Regions from separate parts of the Lutispora sp. genome, predicted to be linked through region 1. Evidence: a T-box and tRNA genes for the amino acid it is inferred to sense, from the RefSeq annotation. Region 1 holds a T-box; the other regions hold tRNA genes.
What was found. The T-box of region 1 lies ahead of argS (arginine--tRNA ligase). A T-box ahead of a tRNA ligase gene usually reads a tRNA of that ligase, here a tRNA-Arg.
Positions count from the first base shown of each region.

Region 2: it has a tRNA-Arg gene. The T-box ahead of argS (arginine--tRNA ligase) is inferred to sense a tRNA for this amino acid. The anticodon was not compared.
Region 3: it has a tRNA-Arg gene. The T-box ahead of argS (arginine--tRNA ligase) is inferred to sense a tRNA for this amino acid. The anticodon was not compared.

Region 1 is NZ_JAWLCK010000050.1:203-7,740, reverse strand. It holds gene ACESM9_RS08710 (S-layer homology domain-containing protein) at 1-1,933, shown strand, start outside; T-box leader at 1,979-2,161, shown strand; gene argS (arginine--tRNA ligase) at 2,206-3,897, shown strand; gene glmM (phosphoglucosamine mutase) at 3,997-5,346, shown strand; gene glmS (glutamine--fructose-6-phosphate transaminase (isomerizing)) at 5,829-7,538, shown strand, end outside.
Region 2 is NZ_JAWLCK010000040.1:9,283-16,820, reverse strand. It holds gene ACESM9_RS07860 (DEAD/DEAH box helicase family protein) at 1-883, opposite strand, end outside; gene ACESM9_RS07855 (protein-export chaperone SecB) at 1,124-1,543, opposite strand; gene ACESM9_RS07850 (hypothetical protein) at 1,564-2,079, opposite strand; gene ACESM9_RS07845 (hypothetical protein) at 2,069-2,476, opposite strand; tRNA gene ACESM9_RS07840 (tRNA-Arg) at 2,926-3,002, opposite strand; gene ACESM9_RS07835 (hypothetical protein) at 3,090-3,662, opposite strand; gene pcrA (DNA helicase PcrA) at 4,149-6,398, opposite strand; gene cwlD (N-acetylmuramoyl-L-alanine amidase CwlD) at 6,500-7,207, opposite strand; gene ACESM9_RS07820 (response regulator) at 7,341-7,538, opposite strand, start outside.
Region 3 is NZ_JAWLCK010000023.1:17,496-25,033, reverse strand. It holds gene ACESM9_RS05605 (DUF5050 domain-containing protein) at 1-2,145, shown strand, start outside; gene ACESM9_RS05600 (homoserine dehydrogenase) at 2,212-3,255, shown strand; gene ACESM9_RS05595 (hypothetical protein) at 3,301-3,984, opposite strand; gene ACESM9_RS05590 (metal-dependent hydrolase) at 4,200-4,862, shown strand; gene ACESM9_RS05585 (SOS response-associated peptidase) at 4,874-5,473, opposite strand; gene ACESM9_RS05580 (O-acetyl-ADP-ribose deacetylase) at 5,591-6,097, shown strand; tRNA gene ACESM9_RS05575 (tRNA-Arg) at 6,238-6,314, shown strand; gene ACESM9_RS05570 (MATE family efflux transporter) at 6,432-7,538, shown strand, end outside.

The DNA of each region.
Region 1 (7,538 bases):
CCTCTCAGATGAAATATACCTGCCAAAACCAGAGCCGCCTGTATTTACTATGGATTTCAGTAGTCAATACGGCAATATAAATATAGAAAAGGACGAAAATGGTAATGATGTATATTACACAAACGCCCCATATATAGATTGCAGATATCAATCAGATAAGAATGGAAATGCAATATTCTATGTAAATGGTGAAAAGGTTGATGACACAAAGGAGATGAATTACAGCTTCCAGTTGAATCTTGATGATGGCAGCAATTTGGTAGAAGTTGAAGTCACAGGAGATAACGGAGATAAGAGCACTAAGTCATATGAGTTCTATTATGATGACAGAGCTCCGGAATTGATGGTACAAAGTCCAAACAATTATGAGATTATACAGAGCGGAAGCATATTGATATCTGGATTAACTACAGCTGGCAGCAGGCTATATGTTAATGGCAGCGAAGTGAATGTGGATGATGATGGCATCTTTAATGAAAACTATATGCTTACCAATAATGACAGGGAGACTATCATCATAACCTCCATGGATCTGGCAGGAAACATGACTGAATACACAGCTGAGGTATTGAACTCCAGCGTAAATGATGTTGTTAAGGTGCAAATCATGCCAGAAATTGTGCAGCTTAGAGCAGGAGAAAGTGTGCAGTTGAAACTTTATGGAATCACAATGGATAATAATGAGTTGCTGCTGGCATCAGACAAAGTAAGCTGGCAGATCTATGGTGATGAAGGAGCTGCAGCAATAACAGAGGGCGGAATGCTGACCGCAAGTAGAACTGGTGAAATCGTAGTGAGTGGAAGATATATCTTATCACCTGACAAAGCTTATGAGGATGCCATAATCATAAATATACTTCCAAATCGAAGAGATCCGGATGACAGTAGAGATAATAGAGACAGGTATTATGACGAAGTCGACATAAAGGAATCTAAGGAAACAGGCTACTTATTCAGAAAAATGATGAACTTCCAGGCCAATGAAGAAGTAAAGCTACCAGGCCAGATTAGGCTTAAATTTACTGGCAGAGAAGAGCTTCCAAATGGATATCTGGAAATACATGAAATAAAGGATCTGCTGAAATACAGACCGAAAAGCGGAAAGAAGAGTTTTGTCAGCAACATATTTGATATAAGGATACCTGAGGGATATGAGTTAAATTCACCTGTTGAACTTACCATATATTTAAATAAAAACAAAGTAAAAAATCTGAAGCATATATTCATATATGTTTATAATGAAAAAACAGGCCAATGGGACATGGTGGGTGGAACGGTTGATGAAGTCCAGGGAACAATTACTGTCAGACTATCCCATTTCAGCATGTATGCAGTAATGGAAAACAGCGAGCTGACTATCATGACTGATATGGACAACCATTGGGCAAAGGATGCTGTGTACAGGCTGATTGAAAAGGGAATTGTCAATGGTATAAAAACCCCAGATGGTGACTACAGGTTTGAACCTGAAAAATCCTTGACCAGAGCAGAATTTTCAAAGATGCTGGCACTGAGCAGTGGTTATGTTCCTGACAATAATGCTGTAGATTTATCCAAGTATGCAGATGATAAGGAAATACTGGCCTGGGCGAGACCATATCTGAAATACTGCAATGATAAGGGTTGGATAAACGGAAAGGGCATAGGTAATGAAGTATACATGAAGCCCAACGATACCATAACAAGGGCTGAAGCAGGTGTTATGATAGCAAGAGCCTTAGGTTTCTCAGGAGATGATAAAAATATCAAAGCAGCATTCCCAGATAAGAAAGAAATACCAGATTGGGCAGCAGGCTATGTAGATGAGCTGATAAATAAGAAGCTAATGCAAGGTCGTCCAGATGGAACCTTCAGACCTAATGAAATCATGAATCGTGCCGAAGCAGCAGCGCTGATTGATAATTATATAAGAATGCAGAATGATTCTTATTGACTATTTTTATATTATTAAATAAAATAGTAGATAATATTATATATGCATAAATCTATGAATCAGAAAAGTACTCAATGTAAAGGGCTTCAGCGAGTCCGAACAGAGTGGAAGTCGGACAGTCACAACTTGAGGAAAAGAGCTGAGGAGACAAAAGCGCTATCCGGCGTTATGGATTAAAGTGGGCTTTTATGCCAATTAGAGTGGTACCGCGGATACTCCGTCTCTTAGCTGAGACGGAGTTCTTTTTTAATTTAGTTCAAGGAGGATTATATATGGATTTCAAACTGGAAATAGCGAAAAAAATAAGCAATATTACAGATATGGAAGAAGCAAAGGTATTGGATTTGATGGAGATACCACCTCAACCCAATATGGGGGATTATGCCTTTCCCTGCTTCCAACTGGCAAAGGTCATGAGAAAGGCACCTAATATGATTGCCAAAGAACTGGCAGAAAAGGTGGAAAAGGATAATATAGTGGAAAAAGCTGAGGCAGCAGGAGGATACCTGAACTTCTTTGTAAACAAGGAAGAATTCATAAAACAAGTAATCAATCAGGTAATAGAACAGGGAGATAAATATGGCACCTCAGATGAAGGGGAAGGCAAGACAGTACTGGTGGAGTTTTCGTCCCCAAATATTGCAAAACCTTTCCACATAGGACATCTTGTAAATACTATAACAGGAAATGCAATAGAAAAGATATTCAAACACTTAGGGTATAAAACAGTAAAGCTGAATCACATAGGTGATTATGGCACTCAATTTGGAAAGCTTATCTCTGCATATAAGAGATGGGGCGATGATGAGGTAATAGAAAAGGATCCTATAAATGAACTGTTGAAGATATATGTGAAATTCCATGATGAAGCAGAAAAGGATCCTTCACTTGAAAACGAAGGTAGAATGTATTTCAAACAGCTTGAGGATGGAGAGCCAGAGGCAGTAGCATTATGGGAGAAATTCAGGGAGTTGAGCCTTAAGGAATTCAAGAAACTCTATAAGGACTTTAACATAGAATTTGATTCCTATGCAGGGGAAAGCTTCTATAGCGACAAGATGCCTGAGGTTATTGAGATACTCAAGGATAAAAATCTGCTCAAAGAAAGCAATGGAGCTCAGATAGTTGATTTGGAACAGTTTAATTTGCCTCCATGCATGATCATAAAATCAGATGGTGCAACCATATATGCCACAAGGGATCTGGCAGCAGCCATATACAGGAAGAGAACCTATGACTTCTTCAAATCCCTATATGTGGTAGGCAACACTCAGGCTCTGCATTTTAAACAGTTCTTCTCTGTGCTAAAGCTTGCAGGATTTGATTGGGCTGATGATTGCGTACATGTAGGAACTTCGCTGGTGAAATTTGCAGACAGAAAGCTGGCCTCCAGGAAAGGTGACGTAATATATGCCAAGGAAGTTGTGGACGAGGCTGTGGAGAAGACATTGGAGATAATAAATACCAAGAATCCAAACCTGGAAAACAAAGAAGATGTGGCTAAAAAAGTAGGTATGGGAGCCATAATATACACCTTCCTGAAGAACAATATGGACAGGGATATAATATTCTCCTGGGAGGATATGCTCAGCTTCGAAGGTGAATCAGGACCCTATGTACAGTACAGCTATGTACGCGGTAAGAGCATACTGAAAAAGGCAGGAAATATAGATGAAAACCCGGATCTATCTTATCTAAAGACAGAAGATGAGTATAATTTGGTTAAGCAATTAGGCTTCTTTAAAGAAACAGTAAAACAAGCTGCAGACAGATACGAACCCTTTGTAATAAACAGGTATGTGACTGATCTCGCAAAAGCGTACAATAAATTCTATAATACTCATCCAATACTGACAGCAGAAAAGGAAGTAAGAGATGCAAGACTGGCGTTAACAAAAGCAGTAACCAACGTATTGGACATAGGATTAAATTTGCTTGGAATTCAAACCCCTGAAAGTATGTAAAACAACACTATTGATCCAAGGTTATTAAAGTAAAATTGCATAAAAAATGGTTTTAAGTTATAATAGGAAGGTAAGTCTAAACTAAAGGGGGACAATACTATGAGCCGATTATTTGGAACTGATGGCGTTAGAGGTGTAGCAAATACTGAATTGGATTTTGAACTAGCCTATAAACTAGGAAGGGCTGGAGCCTATATATTAACCCAGGAAACCAATCGAAAACCAAGAATAGGAGTGGGCAAAGACACAAGAATTTCTGGAGATATGTTGGAGGCAGCATTGGTGGCAGGTATATGTTCCGTAGGTGGAGAGGCTGTGATTTTAGGTGTGCAGCCTACACCTGCGGTGGCTTATCTCACCAGACAAATGGGTTTGGATGCAGGAGTAGTCATATCTGCTTCCCATAATCCCTTTGAATACAATGGAATTAAATTTTTTGACAGCAAGGGGTATAAGCTACCGGATGAATTGGAAGACAAAATACAGGAAATAATTGAGAAGGGTTTAGGTAGCTTACCTAAACCAACCGGTGAAAGCATAGGGAAGAAAACAGAAGTGGAAAATCCAGTCCATACATATGTAGAATTTTTGAAGAATACTATAGATGTTGACCTAAAAGGGTTAAAGATAGCCATAGACTGTGCCAATGGAGCTTCATATTTGTCAGCGCCAATGGCTTTGGAAGAATTGGGAGCAGAAGTCGTAGTAATAAACAACAAACCGGATGGGACAAATATAAATAACAATTGCGGCTCTACTCATCCAGAAAGCCTTCAGCAATTGGTAGTTGAAGCAGGAGCAGATGCGGGCTTAGCCTTTGACGGCGATGCAGATAGACTTATTGCGGTAGATGAAAAGGGCGAAATAGTCAATGGAGACCATGTGATGGCAATCATAGGGAAACACTTGAAGGCTAAGGGCAAATTGAAAAAAGATACCATAGTTGCTACTATAATGAGCAATATGGGTTTTGAAATAGCCTGCAGGAAAGAACAATTAAGTATTGTCAGAACCAAAGTAGGAGACAGATATGTATTGGAAGAAATGGCGAAAAGCGGTTATAACTTAGGGGGAGAACAGTCGGGCCACATCATCTTCCTAGACCACAATACTACAGGTGATGGTCTTTTAACAGCCCTTCAACTGTTATCTGTGCTAAAGGAAACAGGCAAAAAACTATCAGAGCTAAAAAGCATAATGACAGTATTACCTCAAGTCCTTGTAAACGCAAAGATAAAGAATGAGTATAAAGATAAATACATGGAAGATGCAGAAATAAAAGCTGCAATAGAAAGAATAGAAACTGAAATGAAAGACTCAGGAAGAGTAGTCATAAGACCTTCAGGTACTGAACCATTGGTAAGGGTTATGCTTGAAGGAAAAGATGAAAACTCTATACAAAAAATGGCCCAGGAATTGGCAGAATTAATTGAAAAGAAACTTTCATAAGGGGTTGCTGCACAGCAGCAACCCTTCCCAAATTTTATTGAAATATATAACAATATTACTTGCGATAATATATTATAAACTATAGAAAAAATTTTAGCGAAAAAAACCTTGGGGTTTTTCGTCAAAAATAGGGAACAATAAAGCTTACTTTACATCCTTGAGGGGAGGTGACAAGAAATCATTAGTCAGTGAGAGAGGAGGCGATTAAGCAGACTGGGGAAAATGAATTATATAAGCGCCTGGACTTGGAAATCCAAGTCGACGAGGACAGGGTTAATCGAAAAATTCGGCGGGTGCCCTGCGGTGCTGCTCAGCGCCGATAGAGGTTTTACAAAACCGCAAGCGATTGCAGGTACAAAATAAACCGAAAAGAGCAAATATAAGATATCAGGCAGATTATTACCGGGGGACATTCCGCTGCAAGGAATACCCTCGTGGCAGCGGCTTGTCCCCATTTCGCATAAATGAAAGGGGAAAAATAGATGTGTGGCATAGTTGGATATATCGGCGATAAAAATGCAGTGCCGATTTTGATAGATGGTTTGAAAAAACTTGAATATAGAGGATATGATTCAGCAGGTGTTGCGATATATACAGAAAAAAGTATACAAGTAAGAAAATATAAAGGAAGACTAAGCATCCTGGAAGAACATCTGGACAAGGAAAAGCTAAGTGGAAATCTAGCAATAGGACATACCAGGTGGGCTACCCATGGTGAGCCTTCAGACCAGAATTCGCACCCCCATACCAATGGAAAAGGGGACATTGCAGTAGTTCATAACGGGATAATAGAAAACTATCAGAAGATAAGAGACTTCCTTACAAAGAAAGGCTATGTATTCAAATCTGAGGTGGATACGGAAGTATTGGCTCACTATGTGGACTATTTCTATGAAGGAGATTTGACTGAAGCTGTAAGAAAGGTTCTGAGAGAAATCAAAGGCTCATATGCCTTTGCAGTCATAAGCTCCAGAGAACCGGATAAGATGGTTTGTGTCAGAAAGGAAAATCCATTAGTTGTAGGTATAGGAGAAGGTGAGAATTATATAGCCTCAGATATACCTGCAATACTGAAGCACACAAGAAAAATATACCTCATGGATGAAAACGAAGTAGCAGTAATAACCAAGGAGGACATAAACTTCTTTGCAGAAAATGGAGAGCCGGTTAAGAAGGAAGTTTTCAATGTAACATGGGATGTATCTGCTGCAGAAAAGGGTGGCTATGAGCATTTCATGATAAAGGAAATCCATGAACAGCCAAAGGCGGTAAAGGATACAATGCTCTCCAGAATAGATGCAGACTCTGATACCATAAAACTGGACGATATTAAGTTAACCAAGGCAGACCTTGAAAAGATAAGCAAGATTTTTATTGTTGCCTGTGGTACAGCTTATCATGCAGGATTGGTAGGAAAGCACCTGATAGAAAAACTAGCTGGAATTCCTGTAGAAGTAGATATTGCTTCAGAGTTTAGATACAGAAATCCATTGGTGGATGAAAACACGCTAGTAATAATAATAAGCCAATCTGGGGAGACCCTGGATACCCTTGCTGCACTGAAAGAGGCAAAAGCAAAGGGAGCAAGGATACTGAGCGTAGTGAATGTGGTGGGCAGCTCCATTGCCAGAGAATCCCATGATGTGCTTTATACCTGGGCAGGGCCGGAAATTGCAGTTGCATCTACTAAGGCCTATACAACACAATTGATAGCCATGTATGAGATTGCACTTCATATGGCGGGTCTTAAGGAAGCATTATCAAAGATAGAAATAAAGGCTATAAAGGATGAAATGCTTAAACTTCCTGATAAAATTGAGAAGATATTAAAGAACAAGGAAGAGCTTCAGAAGTTTGCAACCAAGTATTCAGGTGTAAAGGATGTGTACTTCATAGGAAGAGGACTGGACAGTGCATTGGCAATGGAAGGTTCCCTGAAGCTTAAGGAAATATCCTATATACACTCAGACTCCTATGCAGCAGGTGAGTTAAAGCATGGTCCCATAGCTTTGTTGGAGAAAGGAACCATAGTGCTGGCTCTGATGACACAGCAGGAACTATATGAAAAGATGCTCAGTAATGTAAAAGAGGTAAAGGCCAGAGGTGCCTATGTATTTGCCATAGCAAAAGAAGGACACAAGGAAGTGGAAGAAATCTCAGACCAGACTATATTCATACCTGAGGTACCAGAC
Region 2 (7,538 bases), on a different contig from region 1:
AATATATAACCGGCCTTACTCCATACATCTTTTCGAGACTGTCAGCATAAAGCTTGGCCTGGTGCTTGCCGACTTCAGCATCTCTTGAAGTCTTTTTAGCTTCTATCACTGCAATTGGCTTACCTTTCTTATCCCAAAGAACGTAGTCTGCATATCCCTTTCCATTTTTATTGGGAAAGTACGATACTTCATATTCGAGTTTAACTTGCTCAGAATCATCTATATTCCAACCTGCATCCCTAAGCAGTATATCAATTAGCTTCTTCCTTGTCTCAGCTTCAGTAAGCCCAAGGTCGTTAGTAACTATCTCAATCTCACGTTCAACCTTCTCAGGATTTGGTGCTGCAGTCTGCAGCTGCTTTTTTAGTTCTTCTATCTCCTCTAGATGCTTTTTCTTTAGTTCATCAATTTCTTTCCTGTATTCTTCAATATCTATAACAGGTGCCTTTTCCTTTTTCGAGGGCTTCTCAGGCCATTTAAATTCTGGTAGAGCTGTTCTGTCCCCGGTTACCTTTACATAGAACCAACAGGAAAGTTTGAAAATACTTTTCATACATTCTGCTGCATCCTTTAGGTCACCATAGTTCTCATGTGCCGCTTTATTACCTATTTTGCGGACAATATGAAGAAGATCAATAACTGCAGGCTGAACCTTGTTTGACTGGTTAAGCATCTTAATTTTCTCAATCTGGGTGCCACCCACCACTGTATCCAACTTCAGCGCAACAAAAAGAAGGTCTATTAGTTCCTCTGAAAATAGACGCATCTTAAATAGTGCTGAATTAGTATCACTATACAGATACCGTTCAGCTAACCGCCCATTTCTGGCTAAAGTAGGCCATCTTTCTTTTAGAAAATCGAAGTTTGATGTTCTTGCCCCCATGTATTTGACCACACCGCAATTATTTATATAAGAAGACTTGACAGATACTTGCCAATCTATTATAGCCTTCTACTAGTTAAATAGTACCAAAAAATGCACGTATTGTACAGCTACATTACTTATGTGCTCTCGGGCAACTACCCATTTCGAGACACTACCGGCTGTTCTAAACACTATTAGGACAGGATAATAAGATTTTTTGTATAAAAAAAAGACCCGAGGGTCTTAATAAGGTCTTACTTACGAAGCTGATTCTTTTTCTGATAACAATGCAACAACATTAATCGGAGCTAAATATATTGGTTTTATGCCTGATTTTTGCGTTATAGATGATATATGCTCCCGGATATAAGGAAACATAATCGCAGGTGCATTATGTTTTGCAAAATCGTCCATTTCCATGTTCTCTTCTCCATTAATATAATTAAATAATCCAACAAAAGTACACTCTAAATTAAAAACTTCTTTTTCTTCTGACATGCCTTTTACTGATGTGGTAAGAATAACATTAAATTTATCTGTATTTTCTATTTTATTTAGGTTTATATCAAAATCTACAGTTGTTTTTAAATCTGAAGATATATCAGGCTCCCTGGAAAATTTTTCAGAAACAAGAATAATTCCATTCACTTTTATTCCAGGCTGTTTATTAATATCCATATGTACGCTCCCTTCTTAAATTATGCAGCTTGGATAAACTCCTCGTTAGGTATCTGTTTATATTTGTCCAAATCTTCTTCAAAAAAACAATCAGGTTGAAGATAATTTTTATTATAATTATTCGTTTGTATAAAATCAGTTTTGAAATCAATAATATCTCCAGGTTTAACTAATATTCTTGTATTAATATATATTTTAGGAATTGAATCTTCTTTTTTAATACTAACTTTTACTTCACCTTTAGTTATTTGTATAGTATTCTGAGAATCATTGTTACATTTCCATCCCATATCTCTAGTTTTTAAATAATCATAACCAAAAGAAATATTAAAAATTCCATTGGCAAATAATACATCTCTTATCAATTCGCCAGTATAAGACAAAAATTCTTCATCGTTAGACTCATAATGTTTCCCTGTATGCCATATATCAAAAGCATTATCTTCATCGTCAAATTCATAACCAATTATTAAATCTCTGTATTTATCCTTCACCTTAGAAATAAACTCTTCTATAAATACTTTCTTATCTTCCATTATTGTCAATTCCCCTTTTTATTAATATGCTATCTATTACTTTTATAAACTGATTATATTTAGGTAAAAAATCATTGATGAAATCTAAAGTATATTCTATTTTTTCTTCTGAATAGTCTGCTTTATTTCTTTTTTTCTTTAGCTTATGCATTGTTGTTACTTTTGGAATCTGTTCAGGTGCAAGGTTAATCTTATAAATGTATTCATTAAAATCATTGATGACCTGATTATGTGTATTATTTTCTCCTTTCGGAGCATTGTAAAAACCATCATGTTTCAGAATAGTAATTACTTTCTGAAATAATGAATAATAATATCTACTAACTGCAATATCGTAATATCCTTTTTCTTTTGCCCACAAACCTGCTTCTAGATTCATCTTAGATTTTTCAAGCATATTGTTTCCATCCTCATAATTATATATGTAAGACAAATCTGATATATACTGGGATAATAGAGACCAGAGTTTTCTTCTTACTCACAAGCTAGTAAATGCAAACATCATAACATAATCTTAATTTAATACTAAATCAATTGTAAACAAAAGTAAAGAAAATTTTACCATTATGTAATTAATTTGCCATTATTTATATCGTCTTTTTAAAATTATCCTATAGCCACTTTATTACATCCTCAACCATCATTATTTCTATCAAGTTTTATTTATTATTAAGCTATTTTATGACCTTTCTATTTTCCAATACTCTCATACTTACCCTTTAGATTTAATTTCTCCACAACCCTCTTAAACAGCTTTCCAGAGAAAGAATAGCAGCGTAACATTACATTGGTTTTTCTTAGGGAAATTTTAGTGACAGTTCTCAATACGACATTTCTAAACTACTTTGGCGCGCCCAGGAGGATTCGAACCCCCGACCCTCTGATCCGAAGTCAGATGCTCTATCCAGCTGAGCTATGGGCGCAAGTCACTTGTATCAAGATTATACATGGTTCAATCTGTTCAGTCAATCGGTAAGAAAAAACTGCCGGTATTAAACCGACAGCACTCTTTAATGTGTTAAAATTCCTTGTCTTGCGCGTACAACTGCAATCCATTCTTCTGCGTCTTCTACTTTCAAGACTGCTGCTCCCCCTGCCTCATCCTTTACTACCTTGATTATTACTTCCATTCCATACTTATTCCCCTCAGCAATAGTTGAAATATACTTCGTCCCATTCACTATAAAGGACCGGATGAATTCATACTTCTCGGCGCTGTCCGGTTCTCCAATGGGTATCACAGTGTTCTCCAAAATTTCAAGCAAGGCTCCCTCTGCTTCAATTCCAGCCCTGAATCTTTCCTTTGCATCCTGTATGAAATTCAGTTGAAGATTTCCATTCCCATCATACGACAGTCTGTATATCAGGTCCCATTGGCACTCGAGCTCCAAATCTCCCATTCGGTCATATTCACAAGGAAAAAACATTATATATTCATTCCCCTCAATTTGGAACACCGATACAGCCTTACATTCAACTATACCCTCACCTTCTCTGAGAACAAGACTTAAGGTCATGCCCAGACCGGCTGCTCTTTGCGTAGCTTGTCGGTTGCGTCCGCCTTTCCCTATTTTCTTCGGCATCTTCTACTTCCCCCCTCTTTAATAGTTAAATCGGGTTATACTTCATAGATATGTTTTTAACATGAGGTCATTATATAATGCTATAAATAACAAAAGTATGTAAGGAAAGTGAATTAACAAGCGAATAAGTAATGGAGAAATCCTAGATAAGCAGGATTCTTGGATTCAGGTGGAGTATTTATCTCCAACTGAATCTTAGAAGCCGTTATCCAGGGACGTAACGCCGCTTCTCCCTCACTTGAAGAAGAAGGGAGTCTTAGCGGCGGTAGTCATCGGATAAACTATGCGAAGTTATGCTCAAATTTCAGGAAGAATTGACAGGATGTCAATTCTAGGAATTATTGAGCATGGATGCGAATTAATTCCGGTCTGAAATTTAGTATAACAAGCATCTAGTTTATCTTGATTTTGTAATCCTTATGAGCGGTTAATTTGTTTTCCTTATATAATTAAATCTAAAATAATACGTCAAGGTATCTTGGATTGCTATCTGATTATCCTGAGTCCGGCATACTGGGCCATCAGCCTCTTGTTTCCCACACTTTTAAAAGCTATGTCAAGCTTGAGGTCATCGCCTTCTTCCTCCACCCGTGTTATTACTCCAACACCAAACTTTTTATGCTCTACCAGAACACCGGTTTTCAGATTGGATAATTCTACAGGCTCCTGACTGGCCCCTGCTTCTCCATAGGACTGGGGCTTCGGCATACCCCTTGATGCCGCTGGCATGGTCGGACCGTAAGAATCTCTGGAATAACTATTTCGCCCGGTTGAATCCCAAGACAGGAGGCTATCCCTTCTGTCTTTTGCAGTTTCCAGACCGTCCACCAATTCTTCGGGCAGCTCTTTTACAAACCTCGAAACATTATTGTATGTTGTACTGCCGAACAGTGTCCTACAGTAGGCTCCGGTCATATATACCTGTTCCCTGGCTCTGGTAATTCCAACATAACAGAGTCTTCTCTCCTCTTCCAGTTCACCTTCTTCAGAGAATGACCGGTATCCGGGGAAGACCCCTTCTTCCATACCGGCCATGAATACGACAGGAAACTCCAAGCCCTTAGCACTGTGGAAGGTCATAAACACAACTGCATCCTTTTCCTCATCCAGGGTATCAATATCCGAAACAAGAGAGACGTTCTCCAGGAATGAGCCCAGGTCTGCATCTTCATTTTCCCTTTCAAATTCAATGGCCACCGATATGAATTCCTTGAGGTTCTCAATTCTTCCCAGGGCTTCTATGGTATCTTCATCTTCCAGTTCTTTCAGATAGCCTGTCCTTTTGAGAATCTCTTCTATCAACTCTGAAACCTTGAGCTGTTCTTTTACCGCCTTAAGACCGCAGATTATGGATGAAAAATTCTGCAGCGCCCCTGCAGCCCTGCTTATTCCCTGTATACTGTCAATGGCCTGAATAAGGCTGAATATGGAGACCTCCCTGGCTGCAGCCTGCTGTTCCAGCAGTTCAATAGTAGTCTTGCCTATACCCCTCCTGGGTACGTTAATAATCCTTCTCAGGCTGACAGAATCAGACGGGTTATGGATTAGCCTGAGGTAGGCCAGAAGGTCCCTTATTTCCTTTCTATCGTAGAACTTCTGTGCGCCTACAAGCTTATACGGCACACCGAATTTCATGAATCCTTCTTCCAGTACACGGGACTGTGCATTCATCCTGTATAGAATGGCAAAATCAGAATGCTTCCTTATTCCCTCTTTTACCTGTTTGTTTATTTCATATATTATATACTCTGCTTCTTCATGTTCATTGGAGGCACAAAAATATCTGACACTGGTTCCAGGCCCGTTTTCAGTCCACAGCTTCTTGGATTTACGGCCAGCATTATTTCTGATTACATGGTTGGCGGCATCCAGTATATTCTGAGTTGACCTATAATTCTGCTCCAGCTTGATTACCTTTGTGCCGGGAAACTCCCTCTCAAAATCAAGGATGTTTCTTATGTTTGCCCCTCTCCATCCATATATGCCCTGGTCATCATCACCAACCACACAGATATTACCGTGTGATGCCGAAAGCAGGCTGACAAAGGTGAATTGTGCACTGTTGGTATCCTGGTATTCGTCCACAAGTATATATCTGAATCTCGATTGATAGTAACCCAGAACTTCGGGGAATTCAGTCAAGAGTTCGATGGCCTTGATTATTATGTCGTCAAAGTCAAGAGCGTTGTTGATTTTCAGCTTCTTCTGGTATAACTCATAAATACTTGCCACCTTGCCCAGCCTGAAATCAGTTGAGTACATTGTCATGTATGTCTGCGGATCAATCATTTCATCCTTGGCCCTGCCTATCTGATGTAGCACAGATTTAGGCGGAAAGTTTTTTTCATTGAGGTTTAATTCTCTTAGACATTCCTTAATCAGTGTCTGCTGGTCGGATGTATCAAATATAACAAAGCTCTTGTCGTATCCGAGTTTATCTATGTCTCTTCTCAGAATTCTGACGCAAGCCGAGTGAAATGTGCTGACCCACATATCCTCTCCCTCAGCGCCAATGAGCTTGACAACCCTGCTTTTCATCTCTTTGGCCGCTTTATTGGTAAAGGTTATGGCCAGAATATTCCAGGGTTTTACGCCTTTATCATCAACCAGGTAGGCTATCCTATGTGTCAGAACTCTGGTCTTGCCGCTGCCTGCGCCTGCAAGTATAAGCAGGGGACCATCCCCATGCATCACCGCTTTTTTCTGTTGTTCATTTAATGCTTCAATATAATTCATAGTACCCACCATATCAATATTGTTTAGCCTGTTTATTTTATTATAATCAAACCAAAAGTTCAATGCTGATTAACTTTGTTTTGCTTAAACATAGTTTATGCCTATATAATTTCAAAGAACCTCATGATTCCCATATATATCCCCCAGGCAACTCTCTCCCTGTATTTATCATCCGACAGATTGCGCTCCTCCTCCGGATTTGAGAGAAACCCACACTCAACAATAACAGAGGGTACCTGTGTACCCTGCATAAGATAAACCTCACCTATAGGAAGCGCTTCCCTGTTGTCGTCAATCTGCAGGGTTTCTTTTAATTCTTTCTGGACAGATACAGCCAGCCTCTTGCTGTCTTCCGAATTCCTGGGGTAAAAGCTTTGGACCCCCTTATACCGTGATTGGGGGAAACTGTTCAGGTGAATGGAAACATATGCGTCAGCCTGGCTGGAATTGATTATGTCCTTACGGTTTTTTAAGTCAGAGCGTTTTTTGTTCCGAATGGATTTCTTATCCTTGTCATGTATAGACTCATCTACTGCCCTTGTAAGCTGGACTATACATCCTCCCTGCTCAAGGTACCCCTGCAGCTTCAGAACAATATCCAGGTTGATGTCTTTCTCCAATGCCCCTGATTTTCCTATTGCTCCAGGGTCAGGGCCTCCATGCCCTGCATCAAGCACTATAACCTTATTTGTAACAGGAAGTACAACTGTCGGAGCCGTATCTTGCATTGTAACGCAGTATGATATATATGATACTGTCAGCAGAAGGCAAATCATCAGTATATTGTACTTCCTTACCACTAATACCATATCAAGTCCCCCGCCCCATTTTATCTAATTATAGTTATTAACTGGCGGGCACTATTATTACTCACTATAGGAAACCAAAAAATAAAGAGAAACAGGACTGTTCCTCTTTTATTGATACATTACTACTTTCTTCTTAGCGATACTTCCTCTTATCCTTAATGTACACGCTTCCCTCAAGCATCTTAGCCTTCTTTTTTACTTCTGCAGCTATCTCTGCAATTTGTACAGGGCTGTACAAAACGCGTGCCTCATTGGTAACCACAGCAATAGAAATGGTCATTATGGGAAACTCCATTGTCTGACCAAGTCTGTTCATGGTTGTAATATATCC
Region 3 (7,538 bases), on a different contig from region 1:
TGGGATGAGAAGACTCAAACTGTGATTGGGACAAGCCAAGATGTTGATATTCAATTTACAATAGGTAAAAAGGCAGCTAAAATTAATGATGTGGAAAAACAGTTGGATTTTGCTCCTGCTTTAGCAAAGGGACATGCTATGATTCCTTTAAGGTTTTTTGCTGAAAGTCTTGGAGGAAAAGTTGAGTGGAATAATGAATCTTCTACAGTGATGATAACATGCAAATCAGTTACAAATCCTAAGTACAAATTGAATGATAGAGGCAATTCCGGCGGAAATCTTTATAGCAGAGGGTTTATAGCTGAACAGGGCGATTGGATATATTTTAATGATGATAATGATACATACAGTCTCTATAAAGTTAAAAAGGATGGGACTTCACTGACAGCTTTGAATGCTGGGAAATACAATTTGCACAGACAATACTTGAAGGAAGCAGATTATCCTGAATATTTAAATGTAGTGGGAAACTGGATATATTACATAGGCAGCTATTGGGATGTTGATAACAAAATCCATGCAGATATAACCAGGATGTGTGTCGATGGTACCAAAAAGCAGGTTCTTTTCCCTGATATATTAGCAGATAGACTGGTTATAGAAGGGGACAAGCTATATTTTGTCAATGATTCAGATAATAGAAGCATCTATACAGCGAAGACAGATGGAACAGGGCTTCGTAAGCTAACCACAGACCCTGTAAATAAAGGAGTAAATAACCTGGTGGTACATAATGGTTATGTTTACTTTAGTGATGCTTCCGGTTATCTTTTCAGGACTGATGCTGATGGTTCTAATATTTTTTCTTATGGACAGAAGGTCTGGAGCATAAGCGCAGAAGGAAATTATATATACTATATAGATTTTTACACTGGAAACAGCAAGCTGGTGAGAATGAATATTGATGGAACAAACAGAGAGATTTTAGTTGATGAAAGTGTTGCCGAATATAATATTTCAGATAAATATATATATTTCCTAAAGAGCATGGAAAACTACGCACTCTATAGGGCTAATATGGATGGTAGCGGTCAAACCCTCATCGATAATACAGATACAATTTGGAACTTAAATTCTGTAGAAGATTGGGTAACTTATAACAGGGGCAACGGAAGATATTTTGTTAAACCAGGCGGCACTGAGGCTGTAGAAATGAGATTCCTGGATTTGGCTTTGTATGCATATAAATATGGCATAAAACCCTATGCTGAGGATCTATCCAACAGAGGCAATTATATAGTAAACAATAAGGGAAGAGCTATTGCAGCGAAAGAAGGAGAATGGATATATTATATAAAGACGGTTAATCCCAACAGCATTCAATATACATATGCGGGAAAGATATATAAAATTAAAGAGGACGGAACAGGAGAAACCCTTGTTTGCAGCGACTTGGCCAGCAGCATAAATGTGAAGGATGGCTGGATATATTACATAAGAGTTACTAATGGGCCTGATTCTATTTATAAAATAAGAACCGATGGAACAGGCAAGACACAGCTAAAAACAGATATTAAGGCCAATCAGGACATCCTTCAGATTGTGGGAGATTGGATCTACTACAAAGAAGAATATGCAGGAAGAAGTATAATGCGTATGAAATTAGACGGCTCAAATAGACAATCACTGATACCCAACATAGAAGATTTAATTCAGAGTTTCACTGTAGTGGGAGATTGGATCTACTATACCAAGTATGATCTGACGAAGGATGATTATTATACATCTTTCCCTTATAAAATGAAGACAGATGGCTCCATGAAGTCCAGAATAGATGATATGCCTTCTGATATACCTGCTATAGAGATAATAGGTTTTAGAGATTATATATACTATAGTGATCGTATTTATAAAAATGATGGAACTGAAAAAGCAATATCAAGATTGAATGTAGTTAATATTGACGGGGAATGGATTTATTATTTGGTTGTTGACAATGCTTCTTATATGGATTACAAGGAAAAGCTGTATCGGGTAAGAATGGATGGAACAGGTAACACTCTTTTATATGAATCAAAGTATATAAGACATGTAAATTTTGCAGGTGATTGGATATTTATTATCGCTAACCAAGATGAGTTTGATGATAATCTATATAGGATGAAAAAGGATGGCACTGCTGTGATGAAACTGACCAACAATTAGAGAACTGTAAGTATTTAATGGATAAGATAAGGCTTTGGAATATTAATGATAAGGAAGGTGTGCAAAGTGGAAAATAGAAAATTATCCATCTGTATGATCGGCTTTGGCAACGCAGGCAAGGAATTTTGCAGAATGCTTATGGAGAAAAAAGAAGAAATCAAAAATACATACAATTTCAATGTAGTTGTTACTGCCATATCTACAAGGTCAAAGGGTGCTCTTTTTGATCCATCAGGAGTAGACTTGAATAGAGCATTGCAAGAGGTAGAGACAGAAGGGAGATTTTTTCAGAATAACCCTCAAAGAATAGATGGCAGCGCCTTGGAAATCATGCAAAAATCAGAGGCAGATGTGCTCATAGAACTCAGCACACTTTCCATAGAGGACGGTCAGCCAGCTATAAGCCACATAGAAGAAGCCTTTAGAAATAATATGCATGTCATAACCGCCAATAAAGGTCCCATAGCCTGGGATTATAAAAGGTTAAAGAAAATGGCTGATGAAAAGGGCTTGGCCTTGCTGCATGAAACTACAGTTATGGACGGTACACCCATATTCAATTTGGTGGAAAAGACTTTGCCGGGCTGCAAGATATTAGGCTTTAAGGGAATTTTGAATACTACTACCAATTTTATTATGGAAGAGATGGAAGCAGGCTCGGATTATGAAGCTGCTTTGAAAGAAGCCCAAAGAAGAGGTTTCGCCGAGGCGGACCCTTCCATGGATATAGATGGATGGGATGCTGCAGCAAAGACGGCTGCTTTAATTAATGTTCTTATGGACGGAAATGCCACTCCCATGACTATAGATAGGACAGGTATCTCAGGCGTTACTTTGAAAGATATTGATGATGCAAAAAGAAAAGGTGGAAAGATAAAGCTTCTTTGTGAAGGCTTTAGAGATGAAGATGATATCAAAGGCAGAGTATATCCATCATTTGTAGATAACAAAGATATATTCAGCAATATTGATTCTACAACATCTGTTTTATCCATCAGTACAGACCTGATGGGTGAAATTTGCATAGTTGAGAGGTACCCAGAGATACAGCAGACCGCCTATGGTGTATACAGCGATTTGCTTACATTGATTAAGGACTATTTGAAGTAAATTATTATCATAGTGTTGAATTTAAAAGAATGGTTCTAGCTGCGGCTAGAACCATTCTTTATTATACTCATTTAAGTCAATAGTATATGGGTATTCCACTTCAACACCGTTATAGTTGCTAAATAGCTCTACAGCTTTAGGTACGGGCATTTTTTCACCATAATGGAAATCTTCCCTGACCTCCCAAAGCTTCCATTCTCCCTCTTCTTCACGGAAAATATGGCGCCTGTAGTACTTGACATTCAGGTTGGGATCGTCATATTTCAATTCATTTTTTACGAAAACCACTTTATGTTTGAAAGTATCATCATAGTATACCTTGGAAATTTCAAGGGGACCTCTTGTACCTATCTGTTCTGCAGGTATAATCCTGCCGGCTTTTATGTCTTCCTCCAGATTTTTTTTAACATCCTGGCGCAGTTCCTTTAAGTCTTCTTCAGTGTAATTTATTATATCCTTCAGTATAAGCTTTCTATCTTCATAGCTAATTACCGGTCGAGTACTGTTTTTTATATAATCCAGGCTGTAATTTTTATAATAAAGCTTCTTCATGCTTTCCTCATATTCAGAAAAAGGTATTTGATAGGTAAAGAACAGATATTCATTTATTTCCTTTTCTTTAACCATATCTATAAGTTTTTCATCCTGGTGGGTTTTATCTGAGGTGCAGCCAATTAAAGATAAACAGCAGATTATCATACACAACAATCTTATCATTTTTCTAAACATAAAACTCCCTCCGGTTAAAACACCTGTTTCATAGAAAAAGCTTCTACGGATCAAGCATATTAATATTCATTAACAAGGTATAAAGAATATCTCATTATATTAATTATTGCATAATATTTCCATAAATACAAGAAATAAAGATTGAAGCGTTTATAAGTATAGCAGTAAATGGTATAATAATACCAGTAATTATTTAAAGATGGAGGTTGATGGATGTGAAAGTCAGATTTATCGGGCATTCATGCTTTTTGGTAGAGGATGGGAAATACTCACTTTTATTTGATCCATTTATAACCGACAATCCTGTAGCAGCAGTGAAGGCATCAGAGGTTAATCCTACCCACATATTCGTGAGCCATTATCATGGAGACCACAAGGGAGATGCTTTAGATATTGCCAGAAGAACTAACGCTACTATTTTTACAACCAATGAAATAGGCATTGAATTCAAGAAAAGTCATGATAATGTGGTGGCAGGACATATTGGAGGCAAGGCAAAAACCGACTTCGGAAGCGTCAAGTACTTTCAGGCTTTTCATGGAAGCGGCATAGAAGGAGGCCATGCCTGTGGTTTCATAGTTGATGTTATGGGAAAGAAGATATACCACGCTGGAGATACAGGCCTGACCAAGGACATGGAGCTTCTGAAAAAGCATAATATCCATGTGGCATTACTGCCCATAGGAGATTTTTATACCATGGGTCCCGAGGATGCTCTGGAAGCCGTAAAGATGATAAAGCCTAAGTATGTTATACCTATGCATTACAATACATTCCCTCTACTGAAGCAGGATCCTGAAGCATTTGCAAAAGCCGTAGCTGATGAGACTTCTTCAAAAGCAATAGTGCTTAAACCTGGACAGTCTGTAGATCTGTAATGACAAAAATCCTATAAATAATCAAAAAGAGTATACTCTTTTTCCTGGGTTGCCGGTTTTATACGGAAATCTATGAATCGAGAGCCGGATATCAGAGACTTCAGCCTATAGAAATCAGTGGTGGTGTCCAGCCATATATTTTCCTCTTCTCTGGTGAGAATCAAGGGCATCCTATTGTGGATGCTCTTCATATCCTCAGTAGAATCCATGGTCAATATAACGAAGCCATTATCATCATATATTGCACCCATGGAAAAGATGTTTTCACTGTCCTTACTGATTCGATGCTTTACTTTTTTGCTGTTTACTGTTTTCCATTCGAAGAAGGCATTGGCCGGAATGATGCATCTTCTTTTAAGGAAGGATGACTTAAACATAGGCTTTTTATCCACTGTCTCAACCCGGGCATTTATGACAAGCCTTTTGCTATCGTTAATAGGCAGACCCCATCTCATAGGCATCAGCTTAATTTTATCATCTGCTTTAATAACGGTAAGAGGATTTTCGGAGGGAAATATCTCTCCTGATTTATAATTTTCCATGGAGTAATCTGCATTATACCTTGCCACTAAATCCTCAACTTCACTTTCCAGCAAAAATCTGCCACACATATTCATTGCCCCTTTATATGATATTGAAATAATAGTAGCATATTAGAATCTGTTAGGAAATAGGCAAATGGATTGTGATGCTAAAATACCAAAATCAATTGTAAGGAGTTGATCAGGATGAAAGATAAGATTAAAGTATATCTCGGTGACATCACTAAGCTTCAGGTTGATGCCATAGTCAATGCTGCCAACAACAGCCTTTTAGGTGGTGGCGGTGTAGATGGTGCAATACATAGGGCTGCAGGGCCAAAATTGTTGGAGGAATGCAGAGGCCTGGGCGGTTGCAAAACCGGAGAAGCCAAGATTACCAAGGGCTACAACTTGCCGGCGAAATATGTAATACACACTGTAGGACCAGTATGGAGAGGGGGAGGTAATGGAGAGGATGAGCTATTGAGGAATGCTTACAGGAATTCATTGAAGCTGGCCGTAGAAAGCAATATAAAAACTATAGCTTTTCCCGCCATAAGCACAGGTGTGTATTCATTTCCACTTGAGAGAGCTACTAAAATAGCTGTAGAAGAGGTTCAAAAATTTTTATCAAATGATACTTGTGTACAAAAAGTGATATTTGCCTGCTTTAATGAAAAAGTATATGAGTGCTATAAATCCTTACTTGAATAAGCTAATGAATCCTAACATAATAAAATATAACTGTATTTGTTTGATTTATAAAGATATATATGGTGAAAAGATGGATTTTCCATCATATTGACATTGATAAATTCTCAAAAATTTATTATAATAACAGGGTACGATAAAATGCACCTATAGCTCAGCAGGATAGAGCAACGGTTTCCTAAACCGTGTGCCGGGGGTTCGAATCCCTCTAGGTGCACCATTTATGCAATACGATACCAAGCTGTAAAAGACTTGGTATTTTTCTTATGTCTGTAAAAAATTTTATAATATAAAGAATTATCATATGTAATTTCAAAATGAGAAGAGGCAGTGAGGAATGAAAGATATAAATAATAATGATGTTGAGGAAAAGACAATATCTTATAAAAAAGATCCTATAAGAAAAGATGTTATAAAGATAGCCTGGCCGGTATTGATAGAACTCCTTTTAGGATCATTATTCGGCATGATAGACATGATGATGCTTGGAAGAATAAAGAATCAAGCTGTGGCAGCTGCTTCTGTAGCAGCTGTAGGTATGACTAATCAGCCTTTATTTATCGGCCTGTCTCTTGTTCAGGCATTAAATGTGGGCGGAACAGCAATGATTGCAAGGTATTATGGAGCTAAGCAAAATGAAAGAATAGAAATTGTTTTGAAACATGTTATGCTATTGAGCATGACCATGCTAACTATACCTTTGTCAATATTAGGCTTGACTTTTACCCAGCAGATCATGAGTTTAATGGGTGCTCAGCCTGATGCTTTACAGGTTGGCAGTAATTATTTTAAGGTTATTATGATAGGATTTATATTTCAATCACTCAACATGTCTGTATCAGCTGCATTAAGAGGAATAGGCGAAACAAAAACACCTATGAGAATAAACTTGAAATGCAACTTTCTAAATGTTATAGGAAACGCTTTGCTAATATATGGTTTATTGGGCTTCCCTGAACTTGGAGTTACAGGGGCAGGCATATCAACAGCATTATCGCAAGTTATAGCATGTATATTATTATTCAGATATATTGTAAAGGGTAAGAGCATTATTAAACTCAACATTGGGAATAAATTCAAATTTGACAAGAATATCATGTATAACCTGGTAAAGATAGGATTACCTGCATCATTAGAGCAAATGGTTTTGAGGACAGGTATACTTTTGTTTGTCAGAATTGTAGCTGGATTAGGTACAGTTATATATGCAGCCCATCAGATAGCCCTGAGCATATTAGGCCTCTCCTTTCAGCCAGGCCAGGCTTTCGGGATAGCAGCTTCGTCTTTGGTTGGGAGATCATTGGGTGCTAAAAATCATGAAAAAGCAGAAGCCTATGCAAAGAAAACCAGAAAGATTGGATCTCTGATATCCACATTTATGGCTATCATATTCTTCTTTTTCGGCCCCCAATTAGTAGGTCTTTACTCTACGGATCCCCTGATT